One region of the Actinocorallia sp. B10E7 genome, then DNA from elsewhere that is predicted to be linked to it. Evidence: riboswitches for the same ligand, from Rfam matches in the RefSeq annotation. Region 1 holds a riboswitch; each other region holds the start of a gene.
What was found. Region 1 has a riboswitch for cobalamin ahead of ABGB12_RS16765 (ABC transporter substrate-binding protein). Riboswitches for the same ligand answer to the same signal wherever they lie in the genome.
Positions count from the first base shown of each region.

Region 2: another riboswitch for cobalamin. It lies ahead of cobN (cobaltochelatase subunit CobN); the one in region 1 lies ahead of ABGB12_RS16765 (ABC transporter substrate-binding protein).
Region 3: another riboswitch for cobalamin. It lies ahead of ABGB12_RS30190 (VWA domain-containing protein); the one in region 1 lies ahead of ABGB12_RS16765 (ABC transporter substrate-binding protein).

Region 1 covers NZ_JBDPLZ010000004.1:631,358-636,562, forward strand. The annotation lists gene ABGB12_RS16745 (hypothetical protein) at 1-526, opposite strand, end outside; gene ABGB12_RS16750 (adenosylcobinamide amidohydrolase) at 609-1,292, opposite strand; gene ABGB12_RS16755 (ABC transporter ATP-binding protein) at 1,289-2,050, opposite strand; gene ABGB12_RS16760 (iron ABC transporter permease) at 2,047-3,093, opposite strand; gene ABGB12_RS16765 (ABC transporter substrate-binding protein) at 3,099-4,007, opposite strand; cobalamin riboswitch at 4,086-4,213, opposite strand; gene ABGB12_RS16770 (AAA family ATPase) at 4,217-5,205, opposite strand, start outside.
Region 2 covers NZ_JBDPLZ010000012.1:48,617-53,821, reverse strand. The annotation lists gene cobN (cobaltochelatase subunit CobN) at 1-2,688, opposite strand, end outside; cobalamin riboswitch at 2,983-3,194, opposite strand; gene ABGB12_RS30295 (nitrite reductase) at 3,243-4,133, shown strand; gene ABGB12_RS30290 (precorrin-8X methylmutase) at 4,284-4,940, shown strand; gene ABGB12_RS30285 (precorrin-2 C(20)-methyltransferase) at 4,937-5,205, shown strand, end outside.
Region 3 covers NZ_JBDPLZ010000012.1:26,238-31,442, reverse strand. The annotation lists gene ABGB12_RS30200 (SAM-dependent methyltransferase) at 1-19, opposite strand, end outside; gene cbiE (precorrin-6y C5,15-methyltransferase (decarboxylating) subunit CbiE) at 1-1,200, opposite strand, end outside; cobalamin riboswitch at 1,264-1,397, shown strand; gene ABGB12_RS30190 (VWA domain-containing protein) at 1,419-3,464, shown strand; gene cobO (cob(I)yrinic acid a,c-diamide adenosyltransferase) at 3,464-4,078, shown strand; gene ABGB12_RS30180 (cobyrinate a,c-diamide synthase) at 4,072-5,205, shown strand, end outside.

The DNA.
Region 1 (5,205 bases):
CGACCTCCTCCAGGGCCAGGGACAGGTCGCGCTGCAGGCCGAGCATCTGGGCCCGGTTGTGCTCCAGGTCGGCGATCCGGGTGAGCGCGGCCTCCACCCTGGTGTCGGGCGGGGCCTGGCCCGCGATCGCCGGGACCGCGACGGGGAAGGACGTGTTCTCCATGTCGGCGAGCCTGCCGCGCAGCTCGGCCAGGGCGTCGCGCTGCTTCTCCAGCTCGTGCAGCCGGATGGCCTGGGCGCGGATGTACTCCTCGGTGCGGTGCAGCAGGGCGGCGAGCTCGTCGATGCGCCCGCCGTGCTGGTTCACCCGCAGGTCCAGTCCGGGCAGGAGCCGCTGCCTGACCTCGCCGAGCTCCTCCGACAACTGCTTTCCGGTGCTCTCCAGGGTCTGGTTCTGCCGCCTGACCAGCGAGTGCAGCTCCTTCACCCGGTTGAGGAACGCCTCGGTCTGGTACTTGGCCTGCCGCCCGGCGTACAGCTCCAGGGCCCCGACCGCCACGCAGAGCAGAACCAGGGCGATGGTCATGGCGCTCCTCGGCCTCTGGGGGGATTCCCTGGGGGATCCTCTTGATCCTCTCGGCCCGACTCTAACCCAATTCCCGGAGATTTCACGGGGAAGAAGGTCCCCCCGCCAGCCGTCGGGTGTAGTCGTGCGAGCCCTCCAGAACCGCGGCGTGGACGGCCCGCGCGATCCGCGATCCCCACACCGATCGGGGTCCGGCGAACGGTTCGGGCCTTCCATGCGGGGCGGCGGCGACGCAGACGGCGTCGCTCGCGGTGCCCGAGCAGTCGTACCCGGCCTCCAGCAGCGCCTGGGTCTTGGCCTCGGTCGCGGTCAGCACCGCGTTGACCAGCGCGGCGTCGTCGAGTGCCACGGGCACGGACACGACGATGTTGATGGTGCCCGGCCTGAACTGCTCCGGCACGGTCGGGGCGAGGACGGGGTCGGGTCTGCCCTCGGGGGACGCCGCCCAGGTCGGCACCCGCAGCCCGACGGTCGCCGTGGCCGAGACGCCCCCGTCGCGGCCCTGCCGGAAGGCGCGGATCTCGGCGGCGGTCAGCAGGCCGACGCCCGGCCCGTCCAGGCCGAACCGCGCGGCCAGCTCCCGGAGGTGGACCAGGGGGTCCATGCGCGAGTAGTCCCCGGGCACCTGGGCGTTGAGCACCCAGCCGGCCGGGCCGATCCCGCCGCCGAGCAGCCCCGAGGAGATCATCCTGCGGGGGCCCGGCCGCCACACCAGCGCGGGGAGTTCGGCGTCCTCTTCGGCGCGCCACACCGTCTCGATCCTCATGGCCGCTCCAGGGAGAGTACGGGCCGTCCGTCCGGCCCGGCGGTCACGTTCACCTTGGCACCGAAGTGGGCGCCGACCAGTTCCGCGGTGAGCACCTCGGCGGGCGGGCCGGAGGCGGCGATCCGGCCGCCGGAGACGAGCACCAGGGTGTCGGCGTACTGGCCGGCCGTGCCCAGGTCGTGCAGGGTGGTGACCACGGTCAGGCCCTCGGTGACGCGCAGTTCGTCCAGCAGTTCCAGGACCTGCTGCTGGTGGCCCAGGTCCAGCGCGGTGGTCGGCTCGTCCAGCAGCAGGATCGGCGCCTCCTGGGCCAGGGCGCGGGCCAGCACCACCCGCTGGCGCTCCCCGCCCGACATCCGGTCGAGCCGCCGCCCGGCGAACCGCTCCAGGTCCAGCCGGAGCAGCGCCCGCTCGGCGACCTCCCGGTCCCGGGCGCGTTCCCGGCCCAGGTAGGGGATGTAGGGGGAGCGGCCCAGCAGCACGTAGTCGAAGACGGTCAGGTCCTCGGGCAGCACCGGGTTCTGCGGGGCGTAGGCGACGGTGCGCGCCCGTTCCCGTCCGCGCAGCCCCTCCCGTCCGTTCAGCCGGATGCGCCCGGTGTGCGGCAGTAGTCCGGCGATCGCCTGGAGCAGGGTCGACTTGCCGGCCCCGTTCGGCCCGATCACCGCGGTCCAGGAGCCCTCCCCGGCGGTCAGCCCGACCTCCCGCAGCACGGGGCAGCGGTCCCGCGCCACCCCGAGCCCCTCCACGACGATCATGATGCCCCGCCCCGGGTGGAGCGCAGCACCGCCAGGAAGAACGGGGTGCCGACGAACGCGGTGACCACGCCGAGCGGCAGTTCGCCCGGGGACAGCAGCGTCCGGGCCAGCAGGTCGGCCAGGACCAGGAAGGCGCCCCCGGCCAGCAGCGACAGCGGCAGCAGGACCCGGTAGGACCCGCCCGCCAGCCGCCGGACCGCGTGCGGCACCACGATGCCCACGAACCCGATGAGCCCGCTGACCGCCACGGCCGAGGCGGTGGCCAGCGACGCCGCGGCCAGCACAGCCAGCCGGATCCGGGCGGCGTTCACGCCAAGGGAGGCGGCCTCGTCGTCGCCGACGGCCAGCACGTCCAGCAGGCGGCCGTGCACCAGCAGCACGCCCGTCGAGACCGCCGCGTAGGGCAGGACCATCCAGAGGGTGTCCCAGGACGCCCCGGACAGCCCGCCCAGGATCCAGGAGTAGATCCGCTGCAGCTCGTCGACCCCGGCCTGCTGGACGAAGGTCTGCGCCGCGGACAGGAACGAGGAGACCGCGACCCCGGCCAGGATCAGGGTCCCGGTGCCGGGCCCGGCCGCCCGTCCCATCGCGTAGGCGAGGGCCACGCCCGCCAGCGCCCCGGTGAACGCCGCCAGCGGCACCCCGACGGCGGCGGGCACCGGCAGGTGGACGATCACCAGGGTGGCGCCGAGCCCCGCCCCCGCCGAGGCGCCCAGCAGGTACGGGTCGGCCAGCGGGTTGCGCAGGACCCCCTGGTAGCCGGCGCCCGCGACCGCCAGCAGCCCGCCCACCAGCGCGCCCAGCAGCACACGCGGCAGCCTCAGCTCGAACAGCAGCGCGTGTTCCATGGGGGACAGGCCGGTGTCCAGGCCGAGGACGGCGCGCAGCACCTCGCCTGGCGGCAGGGGGACGGCGCCCGCCAGGAGCCCCGCCGCCATGGCGCCCAGCAGCAGCGCCGCCGCGACGCCCAGGGGGAGCGGCCGGAGCCGCGTCCGCGCCTCACGCGCGGACGGCGGCGTGACCGGCCGGGGGCGGAGCCGCATGACGGTCAGGCCGCCCGCTTGACGGCTTCGGAGATGTCCTCGACCAGGTCGGGCAGGCGCGGGCCCCAGCGGGAGGAGATGTCGTCGTCCAGGGTGAAGACGTGCCCGTCCTTCACCGCGGTCAGACCGGCCCAGCCGGGCCGCTTCACGACGGTCTCCGGCGAGTCGCCGGTGCCCTTGGGGTGGGACAGGAAGATGAACTTCGGGTCGTCCTTGACCAGCGACTCGGCGGACAGCTGCGGATAACCGCTGCCCTGCTTGTCGGCCTTGTCAGCGATGTTCTGCAGCCCGAAGAGGGAGTAGACCTGGCCGACGAACGTCTTGGACGTCACCGTGTACATGCTCTGGTCGAGCTCGTGGTAGTAGGTGAGGCCCGAGCCGTTCGGCGCTGCCTTCACCGCGGCGTCGATTCGCTTCTTCATGTCCGAGACGAGGTCCGCGGCCTCCTTCTCGTGCCCGGTCACCGTGCCCAGGTCGGCGATCTGGTCGTAGGAGTCGTCGAGCTTCTCGGCCGCGGGCTCGTGCAGGACCGGGATCTTCAGCTTCTCCAGGGCCGCCAGGATGCCGCCCTGGTCGGTGGCGATGACCACGAGGTCGGGCTTGTACCCGGCGATGGCCTCGGCGTTCGGCTGGAAACCCGACAGCTCCGTGCGCGGAGCCTCCTTCGGGTAGGTGGAGTAGTCGTCGGCCGCGACGACCTGGCCGCCCGCCCCGATCGCGAACAGCATCTCGGTGCCGGTGGGGGAGAGCGAGACGATGCGCTTCGCGGCGGAGGGGAGGGTCACCTCGCCGTTGGCCGCCTCGACGGTCAGGGAACCGGTGGCCGGACGGTCCTCGCCGTCCGCGCCTTCGGAGCCTCCGCAGCCCGCGGCGAGCGGTACGAGGAGCAGGAGCGCGCCGATGATGCGCCGCATCTTCACAACCTTCCGTAAGGGGGGACCCCGGAGGGAGGTGAGCTTGCCCGGAAGGGACGGCTCACCCTTCCTCGAGGGCCGGTTCGTCGCGCGCACGGAAGGCGTCCTGGCTCGGGCCTCGGGGGCCACCACAGTTGCGGGACAGCGCCGGAATCTCACCGGACTTCGCTCCCATGTGCGGCTGAACCGTATCAGCCTGCGGAAAGGCGTCAGACGGCGACCTTGTAGGACTCCAGATGGGCGAGCACCGACTGGTTGGCCTCCCAGCCGTCCGGGAACTTGATCGGAACCCCCAGATGGACCGGCCCGGTCGAGGGGTGGGCGTCCAGCAGCTCCGGGATGCCGGCCCGCGCCACCACCAGGCAGGCGTGCCTGTGCCGGGAGGCGAGCACGCACAGCCGTCCGGCCTGAAGGTGGAACTCGGTCGCGTCACGCCGCCCCGACAGCGGGTGTAGGACGACCGTCACGTCGTACTCGCGGCCCTGCAGCCGGTTGGCGGTGTCCACCGTGATGCCGGTGCCGCGCAGCAGCTGTTTGATGGCCGCGACCTGGTCGCGGTGCGCCGCGCCGACCGCGATCCGCTCGGCCGTCACCGGGGACTCCTCTCCGTCGGAGACGGCCACCGCGCCGCGCTGCAGCACCCGGACGGCCAGCGCCGCCGTCGCGGCCACCGCCTCGGAGTCGGTCCTGATGGTGTGCCGCGCGGGCAGCTCGTACAGCCCCCACCCGGACGCCGCCGCGATGTCCAGCACGTCGTCGTGGGCGCCCATGCCTCTGGCCCCGAAGCGCAGCAGCCTGTCACCGGGCCCGGTGCCGGCCTCGAAGGGGGTGTAGGGGTAGAACGCGTCCGACACGACCGGCGCCGCCGACGCGGGCAGCCGCCACGACACCGGGAGCCGGCGCACCGGCAGGTCGGGGTTGTGCGCCAGCAGCACCGAGACCGCCGACTGCGTCGGGTCCCACGACTGGCCCGCCCAGCGCTCGGCGTCCACGGTCGAGAACGGGTCGAGCTGGCCCGGATCGCCCACGAACAGCGCGCGCTCGAACCGGCAGGCGATGCGCAGCAGCGCGTCCGAGCGCATCTGGTACGCCTCGTCGATGATCGCCCACGGCCAGGTGCCCTCGCCGAGCGTCGCCCACTTGGCCGCGGTCGCGATGACGACGGGAGCCCCGGCCAGCGCCTCGGACTTCGGGCTGA
Region 2 (5,205 bases), on a different contig from region 1:
CAGCCCGTTCACGCGCCGGGACGCCTCGTCCCATTCGGGGCGCACCCCGAGCAGCGCGAGGACTTCGGCGATGTCGTCGCCGGACGTGCGCATCGCCGACGTCCCCCACACCGACAGGCCGACCGAGCGCGGGTACTCACCGGTGTCCTCCAGGTGCCGGGCCAGCAGCGACTCGGCGATGGAGCGGCCCGTCTCGTAGGCGAGGCGGGACGGCACGGCCTTCGGGTCGACGGTGTAGAAGTTGCGGCCGGTCGGCAGGACGTTGACCAGTCCGCGCAGCGGCGAGCCGGACGGCCCTGCGGGGATGAAGCCGCCGTCGAGCGCGTGCAGGACGGCGTCGATCTCTCCGCCGGTGGCCGCGAGCCGCGGGACGACCTGCCGGGCCGCGAACTCCAGCACCTTCGCGACGGTCTCGTCGTCCCGGCCGAGGCGGTCCCGGACGAGGCCGGGGATCTTCGCGGGGTCCCAGCCCGCGTCCTCCAGGCCCGAGACCAGGGAACGTGCCGTCTCCTCGGCGGCGTCGACCTCGGCAGCGGGCGCGTCCTGCTTCAAACCCAACGCCGCGCGCAGTCCCGGCAGCGCCTTGGTGTCGCCGCCCCAGATCTGGGTGGCGCGCAGGATCGCCAGCACGAGATCGACCCTGGCCGGGCCCTCCGGCGCCTGGCCGAGCACGTGCAGGCCGTCGCGGATCTGCGCGTCCTTGATCTCGCACAGCCAGCCGTCGACGTGCAGGAGGAAGTCGTCGAACTCCTCGTCGTCGGGCCGCTCGTCCAGGCCGAGGTCGCGGTTGATCTGGGCCTGCTGGAGCAGCGTCCAGATGCGGGCGCGGATCGCCGGGAGCTTGGGCGGGTCCATGGACGCGATGTTGGCGTGCTCGTCGAGGAGCTGCTCGAGCTTCGCGATGTCGCCGTACGTCTCGGCCCGCGCCATCGGCGGCACCAGGTGGTCGACGATCACGGCGTGCGCGCGGCGCTTGGCCTGCGCGCCTTCGCCGGGGTCGTTGATGAGGAACGGGTAGACGAACGGCAGGTTCCCGAGGGCGGCGTCCGTCGCACACGCCGCGGACATCCCGGCGTTCTTGCCGGGCAGCCACTCCAGCGAGCCGTGCTTGCCGAGATGGACGACGGCGTGCGCGCCGAAGCCGCGTTCAATCCAGCGGTAGGCCGCCAGGTAGTGGTGCGACGGCGGCATGTCGGGATCGTGGTAGATCGCCACGGGGTTCTCGCCGAAGCCTCGCGGAGGCTGGATGAGGATGACGACGTTCCCGGCCCGCAGCACGGCCAGCACGAGTTCGTCGTCCTCGTTGACGAACAGCTTCCCGGGGGCGGGCCCCCACGCTTCCGTCATCGCGTCGGTGAGCTCGGCGGGCAGGCCTTCGATCCACTCGCGGTAGTCGGCGGCCGGGATGCGCACGGCGCTCCCGGCGAGCTGGGCGTCGGTCAGCCACTCCTCGTCCTGGCCGCCGGCCTCGATGAGCGCGTGGATGAGGGCGTTGCCGGCGGTGGTGTCGGGGGCCTCGCCCTCGACGGGCGGCAGCGGGTCGAGGCCGGGGAGCTCGCCGGGAGCGCCCAGGTCGTAGCCGTGTTCGCGCATCGCGCGCAGCAGGCGGACGGCGGAGACCGGGGTGTCCAGGCCGACGGCGTTGCCGATGCGGCTGTGCTTCGTCGGGTAGGCCGAGAGCACGATCGCGACGCGGCGCTCGGCCGCAGGGACGCGCCGCAGCCGCGCGTGGGCGACGGCGATGCCCGCGACCCGGGCGGCCCGTTCGGGGTGCGCGACGTAGCGGGGCAGGCCGTCCTCGTCGATTTCCTTGAACGAGAACGGCACCGTGATGAGGCGCCCGTCGAACTCGGGGATCGCGATCTGGGTGGCGGAGTCCAGCGGGGAGACGCCGTCGTCGGAGCCCTCCCAGGCCTCGCGCGACCAGGTCAGGCACAGCGCCTGCAGGATCGGGACGTCCAGGGCGCGCATCCGCTCGACGTCCCAGGCCTCGTCGTCTCCCCCGGCGCTCGCGGCGGCCGGGGAGGTGCCGCCGGCGGCCAGGACCGTGACGATGATCGCGTCGAACGCGGCGAGCTCGGCGTAGAGCTCGTCGGAGGCCGAGCGCAGCGAGGAGACGTAGAGCGGGACGCCGACGGCTTCACCGGTCGCGTCGATCGCGTCGGCGAGGGCGTGCGCGAAGGCGTTGTTCCCGCTGGTCTCGTGGGCGCGGTAGTACAGGATGCCGATCTTGGGCAGGTCGCCCGGCGGGATGTCCCGCGCCGCATGGCCCCAGTCGGGGACGACCGCCGGGGGCTCGAAGCCGACGCCGGTGAGCAGCACCGTGTCGGTGAGGAAGGCGTGGAGCTGGGCGAGGTTGCCGGGCCCTCCCTGTGCCAGGTAGCGGTGGGCCTCGGCCGCGACGCCGACGGGCACCGTCGAAAGCGCCATCAGCGCGGCGTCCGGGGTCTGCTCGCCGCCGAGGACGACGAACGGCACGTCCCGCGCGGCGATCGCGTCGAGGCCGTCCTGCCAGGAGCGAGCCGTGCCGAGGATCCGCACGACGACGAGTTCCGCGCCGTCGAGCAGGCCGGGCAGGTCGATGGCGACGTCGAGCCGGGAGGGGTTGCCGAGCGCGTAGTCGGATCCGGACGCGCGGGCCGACAGCAGGTCGGTGTCGGACGTGGACAGCAGGGCGATGCGCGTCATGACTCTCCTCGGTCGCGAGATGCGAGGGGACGGGTGAGTTCTCTGCTCAACGAGGGATCGGCCGGCTGGAGGAAGGAGGCCGAGGCTCCCGGCAGGCTTCGCGCCAAGCCGAGCAGCTCGCCCCTGCGGGTGGCTTCCCCCGGTGGCATCCCGGCCGGCACTGCGGCGGTCCCGCCGTCCGGCTCCCCGCTCAGCATGAGTGCCGCGGCACGACGCACCGCCTGCGGGCAGGGGGATGCGGATCGCGGCAGGGCACGGGCGTTCGACTGCGCATTTCTACTTCCAGACCCTCGTGGAAACATGACGCGCCCCGGCCGGTCTCCTGGCTCACGCGTCAGCGCCGTACGTCCGGCCTTCCCGGACTGGCGTCCAGTGGCCTCCGACGAGCGGGCTCGTCGGCGAGGGTCGTACGACTCGGCGTTCACAGTGGCGAGGGCCGCGCCGGATTCACACCGGCTTCCCGAGCACCAAGGCAGAAGCAATGTACCAGCGTCCGACGACACCACTGATGTCCATCATGCGCCGTTCGGGAGCATCTGCAGCGCTGTGGCACCATGGCGCCCGTGACCCGTGACCGTGCCGACCGATGCCCCGGCGTGCTGCGACCCTGGATCGCCGACGACGGCGCCCTCATCAGGCTGCGCCTCGTCGGCGGCGAACTCGACGCCGACGCGCTGCGCCGCCTCGCCGCGATCGCCGAGACCTTCGGCGACGGGAACCTGCACCTCACCAGCCGCGCCAACCTGCAGATCCGCGGCATCGCCCACGCCGGCGACCGCCTCTCCCCCGATCTCGTCGACGCCGTGCGCGCCACCGGCCTGCTGCCCAGCCCGGCCCATGACCGGGTGCGCAACATCCTGGTCTCCCCGCTGACCGGGCTGGCCTCCGGACGCGCGAACCTGCGCCCGGTCGCCGCCGAACTCGACCGGCTCCTGTGCGCCGATCCCGGACTCGCCGCCCTGCCCGGAAAGTTCCTGTTCTGCCTGGACGACGGCCGCGGCGACGTGTCCGCCGGACGCCTCGACCTCGGCCTGTTCGCCCTGGACGCCTCCCGCGCCCGACTCCGGATCGGCACCGCCCACCAGGGTCCCGTCGTCCCGCTCTCCGAAGCACCCGAGGCGCTCCTCGCCTTCGCCCGAAAGTTCCTGCGCGCCCGGGGAACCGGCGACTCCGCCGCCTGGCACGTCGACGAACTCCCCCGGACCGGACGCGAACTGCTCGACGCCCCGCCGCCCGAGCAGCGGTGCCCCGACCCCGTCGCGACCGTGCCGCCGTTCGGTGGGATCGAGCAGGACGACGGACGTCAGGCCGGGCATTTCGCCGTACCGGACGGCCTCCTTCCCGCGCGGGAAGCCGTCCGGTTGGCGTCGCTGGGCTCGCGGGCCATCGTGACGCCCTGGCACAGCATCATCATTCCCGATATGTCCGCTTCGGAGTTGTTTTGATCTCCTTCTCGTCCTGATGAAACGGAGTTCCCGCGGCCGGCCGCGGGGCTCTCCCACCGATCCGCGGATGTCGCCGCCCCGCGCGCCTTCGACCTTCGCGGCTTCGCCGTGCCCTCCCCGGCTGAGGCCGGGGTCTTCCTAGGAGTTTCGATGAACCCGACTCGCCCGACCAGGCGGTTCGCCTATGCCGACGACGGGGCCGCGATCTACGTGGACTCGTTCGCGACCATCCGCGCCGAGAGCGACTTCTCGCACCTGCCGGCCGACGCCGAGAAGGTGGCCGTCCGCATGGTTCACGCCACCGGGCAGGTGGACCTCGCCGGGGACCTCGTCGTCCACGAGCGTCTGGTGTCGGCGGCCCGCGCCGCGCTGGAGGCGGGAGCGCCGATCCTCACCGACGCCAACATGGTCGCCTCCGGGGTGACCCGCGCCCGGCTGCCGAAGGACAACGAGGTGCTCTGCCTCCTGCGCGACCCGCGCGTCCCGGACCTCGCCCGACAGTGGGGCACGACCCGCTCGGCCGCCGCGGTGTCGTTGTGGGCCGACCGGCTGGAGGGCGCGGTCGTCGCGATCGGGAACGCCCCGACGGCCCTGTTCCACCTGCTGGAGATGCTGTTCGACGGAGCCCCCCGGCCCGCCGCCGTCATCGGCGTGCCGGTCGGCTTCATCGGGGCTGCCGAGTCCAAGGACGCGCTGATCGCGTGCGCGCCCGAACTGGACCTGCCGTTCCTCGCCGTCCGAGGGCGGCGCGGCGGCTCGGCCATGGCCGCCTCGGCCCTCAACGCCCTCGCGAAGGAAGCCGAATGACCGGAAAGCTGTACGGGGTCGGCGTCGGCCCCGGAGATCCCGAACTCATCACCCTGAAGACCGCGCGGCTGATCGCGGAGGCCGACGTCGTCGCCTACCACGCGAAGGCCACTGGGCATTCCAACGCCCGGCGCATCGCGGACTCCCTGATCCCTGCCGGAGCCGTCGAAGAGGAGCTCATCTACCCGGTGACGACGGGTTCGACGGACCATCCGGGCGGCTACTCGGGAGCGATCGCGGAGTTCTACGAGGAGTCAGCCGGACG
Region 3 (5,205 bases), on a different contig from region 1:
TTCCTTTCTGAGCGACCATTGGGTGACGGTCCTGGAGGGGGTCCAGCCGTCGAACGCGCCCAGGGGCGCCAGCTGCTCGACGCTCAGGCGCACCAGCTCGCCGCCGAGTTCGCGGTACTTGGCCGCCAGCAGCACCTCCGTCTGCAGGGTGACGCCGTGAACGACCAGGCGGCCGCCCGGGCGGAGAGCCCGCAGGCAGTGCTCGAGCACGCCCTCACGGGTGGCTCCGCCGCCGACGAAGACCGCGTCGGGGGCTTCCAGGCCGTCCAGGGCCTCGGGCGCACGGCCGTGCACGACCCGCAGGGCGGGAACGCCGAGGGCCGCCGCGTTCGCCTCGATCCTGCGGGCCCGTTCGGGATGGGACTCGACGGCGACGGTCCGGCAGGAGGCGTCGGTGCGCATCCACTCGATGCCGACCGAGCCCGCGCCCGCGCCCACGTCCCACAACAACTGGCCGGGCATCGGGGCGAGCCGAGCCAGCGCGGAAGCCCGGACGTCCCGTTTGGTGAGCTGGCCGTCGTGCTCGAACGCCTCGTCGGGCAAGCCCGCCACCAGCGATTTTCCGGCCGGGGAACCGGCGCACTCGACCGCGACCACGTTCAGCGCCGGCGACCGCGCGGGCACGCCCTCGGCGGCGACCGCGCGGAACGCCGCCTCCTGGGCGGTGCCCAGGTCGGACAGGACCGTCAGCTCGCTCGTCCCGAACCCGGAGGCGACCAGGAGTTCGGCGACGCGGCGCGGGGTGGAGCCGTCGCCGGAGAGCACGAGGATCCGGCGGCCGGGGGTCAGCAGCCGCAGAAGGGTGCGCGGGTCCCGGCCGACGAGGCTGAGCACGGTCGTCGTCTCGGCGGGCCACCGCATCCGGGCGCGGGCCAGCGTGACCGACGAGAGGGCGGGGATGACCTCCACCCGCTCGGGGCCGAGCACGTCGATGAGGGTGCTGCCGACTCCCGACAGCAGCGGGTCGCCCGACGCCAGCACCACCGCGCCGCCGTCGCAGGACGCCAGCAGCTCGCGCAGCCCGGCGCGCAGCGGGGACGGCCAGCGCAGCCGCCGCTGCCCCTCGACCGGAGGCACCATCGCCAGGTGCCGTTCACCGCCGATCAGGGTCCCGGCGCGTTCGACGGTTCGGCGGGTCTCCTCGTCGAGCCGCGCCCAGCCGTCGGCGCCGATGCCGACCACGGTCACGCAGGAAGTCATGGCGCACGACCCTAGCGCTCGACCACCCGCGGTTCGTCCCGCCTTCTCCGGGGAGTAGCCTTGGCGCGTACTTCAGCACGAGGTGCCCCTCCGGGGGAGAATCTGGGAAGCCGGTGAAAGTCCGGCACAGGCCCGCTGCGGTGACTCAGGCGAAGACCTGGGAAGTCCGAAGACCGGCCTCGTGCGCTGATCGGCGGCACGACGAGCGGGAGCCTCACATGCCATCGCCTTTCCCCTTCAGCGCGGTCGTCGGCTCCGACGACATGGCGCTCGCCCTCACCCTCACCGCGGTCTCGCCGGCGGTCGGCGGCGTCCTGGTCCGGGGCGAGAAGGGCACAGCCAAGTCCACCATGGTCCGGGCACTGGCCCGGGTCCTGCCACCCATCGAGGTGATCGCGGGAGACCGTTTCTCCAGCGACCCGGCCGAGCGCGACCCGCTCTCCCCCGACGGCCCGTTCCCCGCGGACGCGCCCGTGGAGACCCGGCCGGTCCGGCTCGTCGAACTGCCCGTCGGCGCGACCGAGGACCGGGTGCTGGGCTCGCTGCACCTGGAGAAGGCCCTGGCCGAAGGCGTCACGGTCTACGAGCCGGGGCTGTTGGCGCGCGCCCACCGCGGCATCCTGTACGTCGACGAGGTGAACCTGCTGCACGACCACCTCGTCGACCTGCTGCTGGACGCCGCGGCGATGGGCCGCTCGACGGTCGAACGCGACGGGGTCTCCGTCGAACACGCCGCCCGGTTCGTCCTGGTGGGCACCATGAACCCCGAAGAGGGGGAGCTGCGGCCCCAGCTGCTCGACCGGTTCGGGCTGACCGTGGAGGTCGCGGCGCCCCGGGACCCGCGAACCAGGGTCGAGGTGGTCAAGCGGCGGCTGGCCTACGAGGCGGACCCGGACGGGTTCGCCGCGCGGTTCGCCGGCGCCGAGCAGGAGCTCACCCGCCGGATCCGCACGGCACGGGAACTGCTCGGCCGGGTCGTGCTCGGCGACGCGGCCCTGCTCAAGATCGCCGAGGTGTGCGCGGCCTTCGAGGTCGACGGCATGCGCGCCGACCTCGTCACGGCCCGCGCCGCCGCCGCCCACGCGGCCTGGCACGGCCGCGACGCCGTCACCCGCGAGGACATCCGGGCCGCCGCCCGCCTGTCACTTCCGCACCGGCGCCGCCGCAACCCGTTCGACGCGCCCGGAATCGACGAGGATCTGCTCGACGAGATCCTCGGCGACGAACTCCCTCCGGATCCGCCCCCGCCGTCCGGGCCTGAGCCCTCGGACCCGCCCCCCGGGCAGGACGAAGGCCCCGCGGACGAGGAGACCTGGACGCCCCTCGACGCCCACCAGAGCTCCGAGCCCGACGCCGGGCCGACCGAGCCGGGCGAAAACGGCGAAGAATCCGCCGAGAATCCTTCCGCGACGGACCCCGCGGATCCGGACTCCGGCGCGGCCGGTTTCAGCGTCGTCTCCCCCGGCACCCCCTACCGGTCCAGGATGTTCCGGGTTTCCGGCACCGGGACCGGCGAGGCCGGACGCAGGTCTCCGGCGCTCACCCGGACCGGGCGGCGGATCGGCGCCCGGCGGCCCGGCGAGGGGGCGGGTCAGGTCCACCTGCTGGAGACGTTCCGCGCGGCGGCCCCGCACCAGCGCGCACGCGGCCGCCGGGGCTCCGGCCTGCTGGTGCGCGGCGAGGACCTGCGGATCGCCGTCACCCAGGGCCGCGAGTCCAACCTGGTCCTGTTCTGCGTCGACGCCTCCGGCTCCATGGCCGCGCGCCGCCGCATGGCCCAGGTCAAGACGGCGATCGTCTCCCTGCTGCTCGACGCCTACCAGCGGCGCGACAAGGTGGGGCTGGTGACGTTCCGGCAGACGTCCGCCGAAGTGGTCCTGCCGCCGACCTCTTCGGTCGACGTCGCCGCCGCCCGCCTGGCCGAGCTGCCCGCGGGCGGCCGCACCCCGCTGGCCGAGGGCCTGCTCGCCGCGGCCGAGGTGCTGCGGCGGGAACGCCTGCGCGACCCTCGGCGCAGACCCCTGCTCGTCGTCGTCACCGACGGCCGGGCCACGGCGGGCCCCGACCCGGTGGCCAGGTCGCGACGAGCCGCCCGGTGGCTGGCCGACACGGGCGTGGCCGCGCTGGTCGTCGACTGTGAGACCGGCCGTTTCCGGATGGGCCTGGCCCGCCGGCTCAGCGGGGAACTCCGCGCCGAGTACGTGCCTCTCGGCGAGGTCGCCGCCGATGAACTGACCACCGCCGTCCGAGAGAGGATCGCCTGATGCCCCAGGGCCAGCCGCTGAACGTCCCCGAAGACGGGCTCACCACCCGGCAGCGGCGCAACCGGCCGCTGCTCGTGGTGCACACCGGCGACGGCAAGGGCAAGTCGACCGCCGCGTTCGGCCTGGCCATGCGCGGCTGGAACCAGGGCTGGAGCATCGGGGTGTTCCAGTTCGTGAAGTCCGCCAAGTGGCGGGTCGGCGAGCAGACCGTGCTGGAACGGCTCGGCCGGCTGCACGACGAGACGGGCGAGGGCGGACCCGTCGAGTGGCACAAGATGGGCTCGGGCTGGTCCTGGTCGCGCACTCAGGGGTCGGAGGCCGACCACGCGGCCGACGCCGCCGAAGGCTGGGCGGAGATCAAACGCCGGATCGCCGCCCGGACCCACGACCTGTACGTCCTGGACGAGTTCACCTACCCGATCGTCTGGGGCTGGGTCGACGTCGAGGACGTCGTCGAGACCTTCGTGAACCGGCCGGGGCGGCAGCACGTGGTGGTGACGGGGCGGCGGGCCCACCCCCGGCTGCTGGAGGCCGCCGACCTGGTGACCGAGATGGCCAAGGTCAAGCACCCGATGGACACCGGACAGAAGGGCCAGCGGGGCATCGAATGGTAGACCTGCCGCGCCTGGTCGTCGCCGCCCCCGCCTCCGGCCACGGCAAGACCACCGTGGCGACGGGCCTCATGGCGGCGCTCCGGGCGGCCGGACACCGGGTGTCCGGGCACAAGATCGGCCCCGACTACATCGACCCCGGGTACCACTCGCTGGCGACCGGGCTGCCGGGGCGCAACCTCGATCCGCACCTGGCCGGCGAGGAACGGCTGGCGCCGCTGCTGCTGGCCGGAGCACGGAACGCGGACATCGCCGTCATCGAGGGCGTCATGGGGCTCTACGACGGGAAGCTGGGCGGGGACGGCTTCGCCTCGACCGCCCATGTCGCGGCCGTCACCGGCACGCCCGTTGTGCTCGTCGTGGACATCTCGCACGCCTCGCGGTCGATCGCCGCCGTCGTCCAGGGCATGGTCGCCTACGGCCCGGAACTCCGCATCGCCGGGGTCATCCTGAACAAGGCGGGCTCGGAGCGGCACGCCGGAGAGGTCCGACGAGCCCTTGAACCGACGGGCGTGCCGGTTCTGGGCGTTCTGAACAGGGACGACGGGATCACCGTCCCGTCCCGGCACCTCGGGCTCGTCCCCGTCGCCGAACGAGACGACGCCACCCGGGCGCTGGAACGGCTGTCGGCGCGGATCGCCGAGAAGGTCGACCTGCGGCGGATCGTCGCCCTCGCCGGGCAGGCCCCGCCACTCGAGGCCGTCCCGTGGTCGGCCGCCGAGAACATCTCGCCGCCCAGCGCGCGGCGGCCCGTCGTGGCGGTCGCGGGCGGACGGGCGTTCACCTTCCGCTACAGCGAGACCGAGGAACTGCTGCGCGCGGCGGGATGCGACGTCGTCCACTTCGATCCGCTCGCCGACTCCGGGCTGCCCGACGGCACCTCGGGCCTCTACCTCGGCGGCGGCTTCCCCGAGGTGCACGCGAGCGGGCTGGGCGCGAACCTCCCGTTGCGCACGGCCCTCGGACGGGCCGTGGACGGCGGCGTGCCCGTCGTCGCCGAATGCGCCGGGCTGCTCTACCTGTGCCGCGTCCTGGACGGCGAGCCGATGGTGGGCTCGCTGGACGCCGAAGCGAGCATGTCCCCGCGGCTGACCCTCGGCTACCGGGAGGCCACCGCGCCGCAGGACACC